DNA from 2 places in the Bacillus siamensis genome. Region 2 is predicted to be linked to the other one. Evidence: a T-box and tRNA genes for the amino acid it is inferred to sense, from the RefSeq annotation. Region 2 holds a T-box; the other holds one or more tRNA genes.
The links. The T-box of region 2 lies ahead of ABDB98_RS12815 (valine--tRNA ligase). A T-box ahead of a tRNA ligase gene usually reads a tRNA of that ligase, here a tRNA-Val.
Positions count from the first base shown of each region.

Region 1: it has a tRNA-Val gene. The T-box ahead of ABDB98_RS12815 (valine--tRNA ligase) is inferred to sense a tRNA for this amino acid. The anticodon was not compared.

Region 1 is NZ_CP155579.1:94,610-99,299, reverse strand. Features, by position in the region: rRNA gene ABDB98_RS00555 (23S ribosomal RNA) at 1-454, opposite strand, end outside; rRNA gene ABDB98_RS00550 (16S ribosomal RNA) at 629-2,178, opposite strand; tRNA gene ABDB98_RS00545 (tRNA-Ala) at 2,349-2,424, opposite strand; tRNA gene ABDB98_RS00540 (tRNA-Pro) at 2,429-2,505, opposite strand; tRNA gene ABDB98_RS00535 (tRNA-Arg) at 2,520-2,596, opposite strand; tRNA gene ABDB98_RS00530 (tRNA-Leu) at 2,608-2,693, opposite strand; tRNA gene ABDB98_RS00525 (tRNA-Gly) at 2,708-2,782, opposite strand; tRNA gene ABDB98_RS00520 (tRNA-Leu) at 2,807-2,888, opposite strand; tRNA gene ABDB98_RS00515 (tRNA-Lys) at 2,895-2,970, opposite strand; tRNA gene ABDB98_RS00510 (tRNA-Thr) at 3,006-3,081, opposite strand; tRNA gene ABDB98_RS00505 (tRNA-Val) at 3,085-3,160, opposite strand; rRNA gene rrf (5S ribosomal RNA) at 3,184-3,299, opposite strand; rRNA gene ABDB98_RS00495 (23S ribosomal RNA) at 3,351-4,690, opposite strand, start outside.
Region 2 is NZ_CP155579.1:2,622,839-2,627,528, reverse strand. Features, by position in the region: gene ABDB98_RS12830 (LysM peptidoglycan-binding domain-containing protein) at 1-1,043, shown strand, start outside; gene ysxE (spore coat protein YsxE) at 1,077-2,099, shown strand; gene ABDB98_RS12820 (hypothetical protein) at 2,114-2,305, opposite strand; T-box leader at 2,477-2,698, shown strand; gene ABDB98_RS12815 (valine--tRNA ligase) at 2,756-4,690, shown strand, end outside.

The DNA.
Region 1 (4,690 bases), 1.4 Mb from region 2:
CCGGATTCCGACGGAATTTCACGTGTTCCGCCGTACTCAGGATCCACTCTGGAGAGAACGAAGTTTTGACTACAGGGCTGTTACCTCCTATGGCGGGCCTTTCCAGACCTCTTCATCTACCTCGTTCCTTTGTAACTCCGTACAGAGTGTCCTACAACCCCAAGAGGCAAGCCTCTTGGTTTGGGCTGGTCCCGTTTCGCTCGCCGCTACTCAGGGAATCGCATTTGCTTTCTCTTCCTCCGGGTACTTAGATGTTTCAGTTCCCCGGGTCTGCCTTCTCATATCCTATGTATTCAGATATGGATACCACTCCATTACGAGTGGTGGGTTTCCCCATTCGGAAATCTCCGGATCAAAGCTTGCTTACAGCTCCCCGAAGCATATCGGTGTTCGTCCCGTCCTTCATCGGCTCCTAGTGCCAAGGCATCCACCGTGCGCCCTTTCTAACTTAACCGTTAAAAAGAATCACTACGTGATATCTTGCATTACAATTGAATGTGAATTACTTCTGTTATCTAGTTTTCAAAGAACATTATCTCGAAGAATCGAATGATCCTTCAAAACTAAACAAGACAGGGAACGTTCTGTTTATAAGACCCAAGGTCTTATATTCCGTTAAAATCCTTAGAAAGGAGGTGATCCAGCCGCACCTTCCGATACGGCTACCTTGTTACGACTTCACCCCAATCATCTGTCCCACCTTCGGCGGCTGGCTCCATAAAGGTTACCTCACCGACTTCGGGTGTTACAAACTCTCGTGGTGTGACGGGCGGTGTGTACAAGGCCCGGGAACGTATTCACCGCGGCATGCTGATCCGCGATTACTAGCGATTCCAGCTTCACGCAGTCGAGTTGCAGACTGCGATCCGAACTGAGAACAGATTTGTGGGATTGGCTTAACCTCGCGGTTTCGCTGCCCTTTGTTCTGTCCATTGTAGCACGTGTGTAGCCCAGGTCATAAGGGGCATGATGATTTGACGTCATCCCCACCTTCCTCCGGTTTGTCACCGGCAGTCACCTTAGAGTGCCCAACTGAATGCTGGCAACTAAGATCAAGGGTTGCGCTCGTTGCGGGACTTAACCCAACATCTCACGACACGAGCTGACGACAACCATGCACCACCTGTCACTCTGCCCCCGAAGGGGACGTCCTATCTCTAGGATTGTCAGAGGATGTCAAGACCTGGTAAGGTTCTTCGCGTTGCTTCGAATTAAACCACATGCTCCACCGCTTGTGCGGGCCCCCGTCAATTCCTTTGAGTTTCAGTCTTGCGACCGTACTCCCCAGGCGGAGTGCTTAATGCGTTAGCTGCAGCACTAAGGGGCGGAAACCCCCTAACACTTAGCACTCATCGTTTACGGCGTGGACTACCAGGGTATCTAATCCTGTTCGCTCCCCACGCTTTCGCTCCTCAGCGTCAGTTACAGACCAGAGAGTCGCCTTCGCCACTGGTGTTCCTCCACATCTCTACGCATTTCACCGCTACACGTGGAATTCCACTCTCCTCTTCTGCACTCAAGTTCCCCAGTTTCCAATGACCCTCCCCGGTTGAGCCGGGGGCTTTCACATCAGACTTAAGAAACCGCCTGCGAGCCCTTTACGCCCAATAATTCCGGACAACGCTTGCCACCTACGTATTACCGCGGCTGCTGGCACGTAGTTAGCCGTGGCTTTCTGGTTAGGTACCGTCAAGGTGCCGCCCTATTTGAACGGCACTTGTTCTTCCCTAACAACAGAGCTTTACGATCCGAAAACCTTCATCACTCACGCGGCGTTGCTCCGTCAGACTTTCGTCCATTGCGGAAGATTCCCTACTGCTGCCTCCCGTAGGAGTCTGGGCCGTGTCTCAGTCCCAGTGTGGCCGATCACCCTCTCAGGTCGGCTACGCATCGTCGCCTTGGTGAGCCGTTACCTCACCAACTAGCTAATGCGCCGCGGGTCCATCTGTAAGTGGTAGCCGAAGCCACCTTTCATGTTTGAACCATGCGGTTCAAACAAGCATCCGGTATTAGCCCCGGTTTCCCGGAGTTATCCCAGTCTTACAGGCAGGTTACCCACGTGTTACTCACCCGTCCGCCGCTAACATCAGGGAGCAAGCTCCCATCTGTCCGCTCGACTTGCATGTATTAGGCACGCCGCCAGCGTTCGTCCTGAGCCAGGATCAAACTCTCCGATAAAGTAGTTTGACTGACTACGCACATCGCTGTGCGATTTATTTAAAACTTTGAATTAACAGGTACGTTTTGTCTTGTTTAGTTTTCAAAGATCATTTTGTTCACTTTCTCAAGCAACTTTTTAATTATATAATAAGTTTCTTTTAAAGTCAACACGTTTTTCAAAAAATAAATGGTGGAGCCTAGCGGGATCGAACCGCTGACCTCCTGCGTGCAAAGCAGGCGCTCTCCCAGCTGAGCTAAGGCCCCAAAGTGGTCGGGAAGACAGGATTCGAACCTGCGACCCCATGGTCCCAAACCATGTGCTCTACCAAGCTGAGCTACTTCCCGATTTTTTAAAAATATGGCGCGCCCGAGAGGAGTCGAACCCCTAACCTTTTGATCCGTAGTCAAACGCTCTATCCAATTGAGCTACGGGCGCATAATAATGAATGCCGAGGGCCGGACTTGAACCGGCACGGTAGTCACCTACCGCAGGATTTTAAGTCCTGTGTGTCTGCCAATTCCACCACCCCGGCGTGGATGGTATAGTTGGAGCGGAAGACGGGATTCGAACCCGCGACCCCCACCTTGGCAAGGTGGTGTTCTACCACTGAACTACTTCCGCATACAGGATAACTATCCTGTATAATGCGGGTGAAGGGACTTGAACCCCCACGTCATAAGACACTAGATCCTAAGTCTAGCGCGTCTGCCAATTCCGCCACACCCGCGTAACATGGTGAGCCATGAAGGACTCGAACCTTCGACCCTCTGATTAAAAGTCAGATGCTCTACCAACTGAGCTAATGGCTCTCTTTAAAGACTTGTGTTATTATCTTGTCCAAAAATGGTGCCGGCCAGAGGACTTGAACCCCCAACCTACTGATTACAAGTCAGTTGCTCTACCAATTGAGCTAGGCCGGCATATGGTGGAGGATGACGGGCTCGAACCGCCGACCCTCTGCTTGTAAGGCAGATGCTCTCCCAGCTGAGCTAATCCTCCGTATATTACACTTACGTGTAATGGCTTGGCGGCGTCCTACTCTCACAGGGGGAAACCCCCGACTACCATCGGCGCTGAAGAGCTTAACTTCCGTGTTCGGCATGGGAACGGGTGTGACCTCTTCGCTATCGCCACCAAACCATTGAGAGTGTTCTCTCAAAACTAGATAACAGTAAGCATACATTCAAAAATGGTTAAGTCCTCGATCGATTAGTATCTGTCAGCTCCATGTGTCGCCACACTTCCACCTCAGACCTATCAACCTGATCATCTTTCAGGGATCTTACTTCCTTGCGGAATGGGAAATCTCATCTTGAGGGGGGCTTCATGCTTAGATGCTTTCAGCACTTATCCCGTCCGCACATAGCTACCCAGCGATGCCCTTGGCAGAACAACTGGTACACCAGCGGTGCGTCCATCCCGGTCCTCTCGTACTAAGGACAGCTCCTCTCAAATTTCCTGCGCCCGCGACGGATAGGGACCGAACTGTCTCACGACGTTCTGAACCCAGCTCGCGTACCGCTTTAATGGGCGAACAGCCCAACCCTTGGGACCGACTACAGCCCCAGGATGCGATGAGCCGACATCGAGGTGCCAAACCTCCCCGTCGATGTGGACTCTTGGGGGAGATAAGCCTGTTATCCCCGGGGTAGCTTTTATCCGTTGAGCGATGGCCCTTCCATGCGGAACCACCGGATCACTAAGCCCGACTTTCGTCCCTGCTCGACTTGTAGGTCTCGCAGTCAAGCTCCCTTGTGCCTTTACACTCTGCGAATGATTTCCAACCATTCTGAGGGAACCTTTGGGCGCCTCCGTTACCTTTTAGGAGGCGACCGCCCCAGTCAAACTGCCCACCTGACACTGTCTCCCCGCCCGATAAGGGCGGCGGGTTAGAAGGTCAATACAGCCAGGGTAGTATCCCACCGATGCCTCCACCGAAGCTGGCGCTCCAGTTTCCAAGGCTCCTACCTATCCTGTACAAGCTGTACCAACATTCAATATCAGGCTGCAGTAAAGCTCCACGGGGTCTTTCCGTCCTGTCGCGGGTAACCTGCATCTTCACAGGTACTATAATTTCACCGAGTCTCTCGTTGAGACAGTGCCCAGATCGTTGCGCCTTTCGTGCGGGTCGGAACTTACCCGACAAGGAATTTCGCTACCTTAGGACCGTTATAGTTACGGCCGCCGTTTACTGGGGCTTCAATTCGCACCTTCGCTTACGCTAAGCGCTCCTCTTAACCTTCCAGCACCGGGCAGGCGTCAGCCCCTATACTTCGCCTTACGGCTTCGCAGAGACCTGTGTTTTTGCTAAACAGTCGCCTGGGCCTATTCACTGCGGCTCTCTCGGGCTTGCACCCTAACAGAGCACCCCTTCTCCCGAAGTTACGGGGTCATTTTGCCGAGTTCCTTAACGAGAGTTCTCTCGATCACCTTAGGATTCTCTCCTCGCCTACCTGTGTCGGTTTGCGGTACGGGCACCTCTCACCTCGCTAGAGGCTTTTCTTGGCAGTGTGGAATCAGGAACTTCGC
Region 2 (4,690 bases):
GCCAGAGGCCTGAAGAACCTCTGCCTGAAGCTGAAGAACCCCTGGCTGTATCAGAAGAAGCGGCACAAGAAGCCGGGGAGAATGAGGAAGAGACTCCGCCTATATTCAGGCAGGAGGAAGAGGAAGAAGAGGAAGAAGAGGAGGATGAGGAACCTGAAGAAACTGCCCCCGTTCTGAGGCTGGAAGAGGTGCCGGAACCTGTCTCATATACTGAGCCTCCCCCTCCCGCTGCCATCCTGGAGGAAGAAGAGCCGGAAGAGCCGGAAGAGGCTGAGGAGCTTGAGGAGCCTGCAATCATGGCGGCTGAGAGGAATGAACCTGTATCTGAGGATGATTCAGCGGAAATGCTTGAAGAAACAGCAGATGATGTTGAACCGGTTTCCCCTGCTTTTACTCTGACCCCGCATGCCGATAAAGCAGAGATTGAGGAACAGCCCGTCCTTCAAAAAGAAGAGGAGCCTGAGGCCGAACCGCTTCTCCGTCAGAGTGATCAAGAGGAGGCGGAAGAAGCCGAAGATGAGCCTGCGGTTTTTGAAGAAGAGCAGGCGCCGCCTTATCGCGAGTTCGTTCCGGAACCGCGGGAAGAGGAATTTTACAGCGCGCCTAAGTTTCTTGAGGAAGAAGCTCAGGCTGATGAAGGATTTGAAGTTGAGGTGAGGAAGATGGCGCAGCCGGAGGAGGAAACCGGGGAGCCTCTTGATTTGTCCTTTCAGTTTTCCAAACTGCCTCCTGAGGAACCGGCGGCACCTGAGCCGTCTGAGCCGCTTAAATCAGAAAGAGAGAATCAAGAAGCGGCATTGAAAACAGAGCAGAAGGAAAATGACAACTCTCATTATTTGACGAAATTATTTACAAGAGAAGAAGAAAAGTTTTCTAGAATGAAAATCTGCATCGTGCAGCAGCAAGATACAATCGACCGGGTGTGTGAACGATATGACATCACATCCCAGCAGCTCATCAGAACGAATGCTTTATCGTTTGATGACGAACTGGAAGAAGGTCAGCTTCTGTATATACCTGAATATAATAACAGCCATGCGTAAGCACAAAGAGGCCGTAAAAATGTGGTGAATGGAATGGAAGCAGTCCAATCAGTGCTTCAGGAATACGGGCTGGAGGCCGAGTATATTGAGCCTGTCAGCCCGCATGTATGGAAAGTCTACTCAAACCACGGCATTTTTGCTTTGAAACAGCTCAAGCCGGCCCGCAGCAGTGAATTTACGGACTATATGATTGAGATTGAGGAGAAAGGCTACCGTTCATTTGTGCCGATCTACCGCACGCATGCAGGCGATTTTTTTGCGGGAAGCCGGACGGAGGCGTCTTATTATTTAATGCCCTGGCTTCAGTACGATCAGGAAGAAGAACGGGATCAAAAACATGTTTACCTTTTTAAAGAGGTGGCGAAGCTCCATTCCGCGACCGTGCGGGACATCCAAATCCGGACTGAAGATATCAGCAGCTTTTATGAACTGACGAAAAGAGATTGGGAAAATGATAAGCTCGTCTATGAACAATTTGCTGACCGGGCGGAAAAAGAGTGGTACCTTTCTCCTTTTGAATTGCAGGCTGTTACGTATCTTACAGAAACGGTTTCAGCCGTTAATTTTGCTCTTGAACGTCTGGAAGAATGGTTTGACGCGGCAAAGGATCATGACAAAACGAGAGCGGTGATCAATCACGGCAGCTTATCGAGCCGCCATTTTCTATATAATGATGTGGGAACGGGCTTTTTTACAAATTTCGAGAAAGCCGGGCTCGGACCTCCGCAAAATGATCTGCTCGGCTTTTACTCCAGAATGTTCAGAAGCTATCCGAAAGCGTGTCCGGAGTGCCTTGAATGGTTTTATACGTATCACAAATCATTCCCCCTCCGTGAAGCGGAAATCAGCCTGTTTCTCAGCTATATGGCTTATCCGACCGGTATGTACAAAGTGCTGAAACGGTATCAAACCGGCCAAAGGGGTTCTGAGAAAGAAGAGTGCACGCAGTTATTAAGAGCGTTTTGGCAGATGAAAAATGCTGAACCTTTTCTCATGAAGATGTATCAGATTGAGCAGGAGAAAAAAAGAAAGGCGGAAAACGAGTCCTCTTCATAGCGGGACTCGTTTTTTTATATCCATTCCAAATGCAGGGCGCACGCTAAAAACAGCAGGATGGCAAGCAGCAGGACGTCAAAAGTCGTCGGAAAGAAAATCGTCCTGATCCCCTGAAAGATCGTAATCGGTATAATGACTTGCGCGGATACAAGGCGGACCTGTCTGGCCCACGGGGGGAGCGAATAAGAATTGAATTTTTTTCTCACGGCAATTCCTCCTTACATTCGCCTTTCTTTGTATCGTATGTGAGGGAAAGGGCGGGGTGCATGCCCATTTATGTATGACGGCAGCGGTTTTTGGAAAAGATGATTGACGAAACAAAAACACTTTTACTATAATAAAGAACATAATAAATAAGATCATGAGCTGATATAAATACACCTGCTTTGAACGGGAAGAGTACAAGAAAGACGCATGAAGAGAGAGAAGCTACTGTGCTGAAAGGCTTCTTATGCCGTCTCATTGGAAGGTCGCCCGGGAGCATAATTTCTTGAACATACAGTAGAGAAATTCGGGCCGCACCCGTTATCCGTTTAAGTGCATGAACAAATCTGTTCATGAAAAAAGGTGGTACCGCGAAAGAGCTTTTCGTCCTTTATCAGGATGAAGGCTCTTTTTTAGTTGCTCAGCCATTTCTAACATGCTGGAGGGTTATCATGGATACAAACGAACAAACAATGCCGACAAAATATGATCCGTCTGCGATTGAAAAAGGCCGCTATGATTTTTGGCTGAAAGGAAAATATTTTGAAGCGGGCGGCGATCAAACGAAACAGCCATATTCTGTCGTCATTCCGCCGCCGAACGTGACGGGCAGGCTGCACCTCGGTCATGCGTGGGATACGACGCTGCAAGATATCGTTACGCGTATGAAACGCATGCAGGGCTATGACGTGCTCTGGCTTCCGGGCATGGATCACGCCGGAATTGCCACTCAGGCAAAAGTCGAAGCGAAACTCCGCGAACAGGGTACAAGCCGCTATGACCTTGGCCGTGAAAAGTTTCTTGAAGAAACGTGGAAGTGGAAGGAAGAGTACGCTGATTTCATCCGCAGCCAATGGGCCAAAATGGGACTCGGGCTCGATTATTCGCGCGAACGTTTCACTCTTGATGAAGGGCTGAACAAAGCCGTGCGTGAAGTATTCGTCAAATTGTACGAAAAAGGTTTGATTTACAGAGGCGAATATATCATCAACTGGGACCCTGCCACAAAAACGGCTTTGTCCGACATTGAAGTGATTTACAAAGACGTACAGGGCGCGTTTTATCATTTGCGCTATCCGTTAGCAGACGGTTCAGGCTCAATTGAAATCGCGACCACCCGTCCGGAAACGATGCTTGGCGACACGGCTGTCGCGGTTCATCCTGAAGATGAGCGCTACAAGCACTTAATCGGCAAAACGGTGATTCTGCCGATTACAAACCGCGAAATTCCGATCGTCGGCGATGATTACGTTGACATGGAATTCGGATCAGGAGCCGTTAAAATCACGCCTGCCCATGACCCGAATGACTTTGAACTCGGAAACCGCCACAATTTAGAACGGATTCTCGTCATGAATGAAGACGGAACAATGAATGAAAAAGCGCTGCAATATAACGGCATGGACCGGTTTGAATGCCGCAAAAAACTCGTCAAAGACCTTCAGGAGACAGGCGTTCTCTTTAAAATCGAAGACCATATGCATTCTGTCGGACACAGTGAGAGAAGCGGCGCCGTTGTTGAGCCGTATCTGTCCACACAATGGTTTGTCAAAATGCAGCCGCTGGCCGATGCGGCGGTTGACCTTCAGTCCAAAGAAGAGAAAGTTCACTTCGTTCCTGACCGTTTCGAGAAAACGTACCTGCACTGGATGGAAAACATCCGTGATTGGTGTATTTCCCGTCAGCTTTGGTGGGGCCACCGCATCCCGGCTTGGTATCATAAAGAAACAAAAGAAGTGTATGTCGGCCTTGAAGCGCCTGAGGACAGCGAAAATTGGGAACAGGATTCAGACGTGCTTGATACGTGGTTCAGCTCCGCGCTGTGGCCGTTTTCTACAATGGGCTGGCCTGATGAAAATGCTGAAGACTTTAAGCGTTATTACTCAACCGATGTGCTTGTGACGGGGTATGACATCATCTTCTTCTGGGTATCCCGGATGATTTTCCAAGGTCTTGAGTTTACCGGCGAGCGCCCGTTCAAAGACGTGCTGATCCACGGCTTAATCCGTGACGAGCAGGGCAGAAAAATGAGTAAATCCCTTGGGAACGGCGTTGATCCGATGGATGTCATCGACAAGTACGGAGCGGATTCACTGCGCTACTTCCTGGCAACCGGAAGCTCACCCGGACAGGATCTCCGTTTCAGCTATGAAAAAGTGGAATCCACGTGGAATTTCGCAAATAAAATTTGGAACGCTTCCCGTTTTGCCTTAATGAACATGGACGGCATGACGTATGACGAACTTGATCTGTCCGGTGAAAAATCAGTTGCTGATAAGTGGATTCTTACAAGATTGAATGAAACGATTGAAGACGTAACCCAGCTTGCGGATCGTTATGAATTCGGTGAAGTCGGACGCCATCTGTACAACTTTATCTGGGATGAT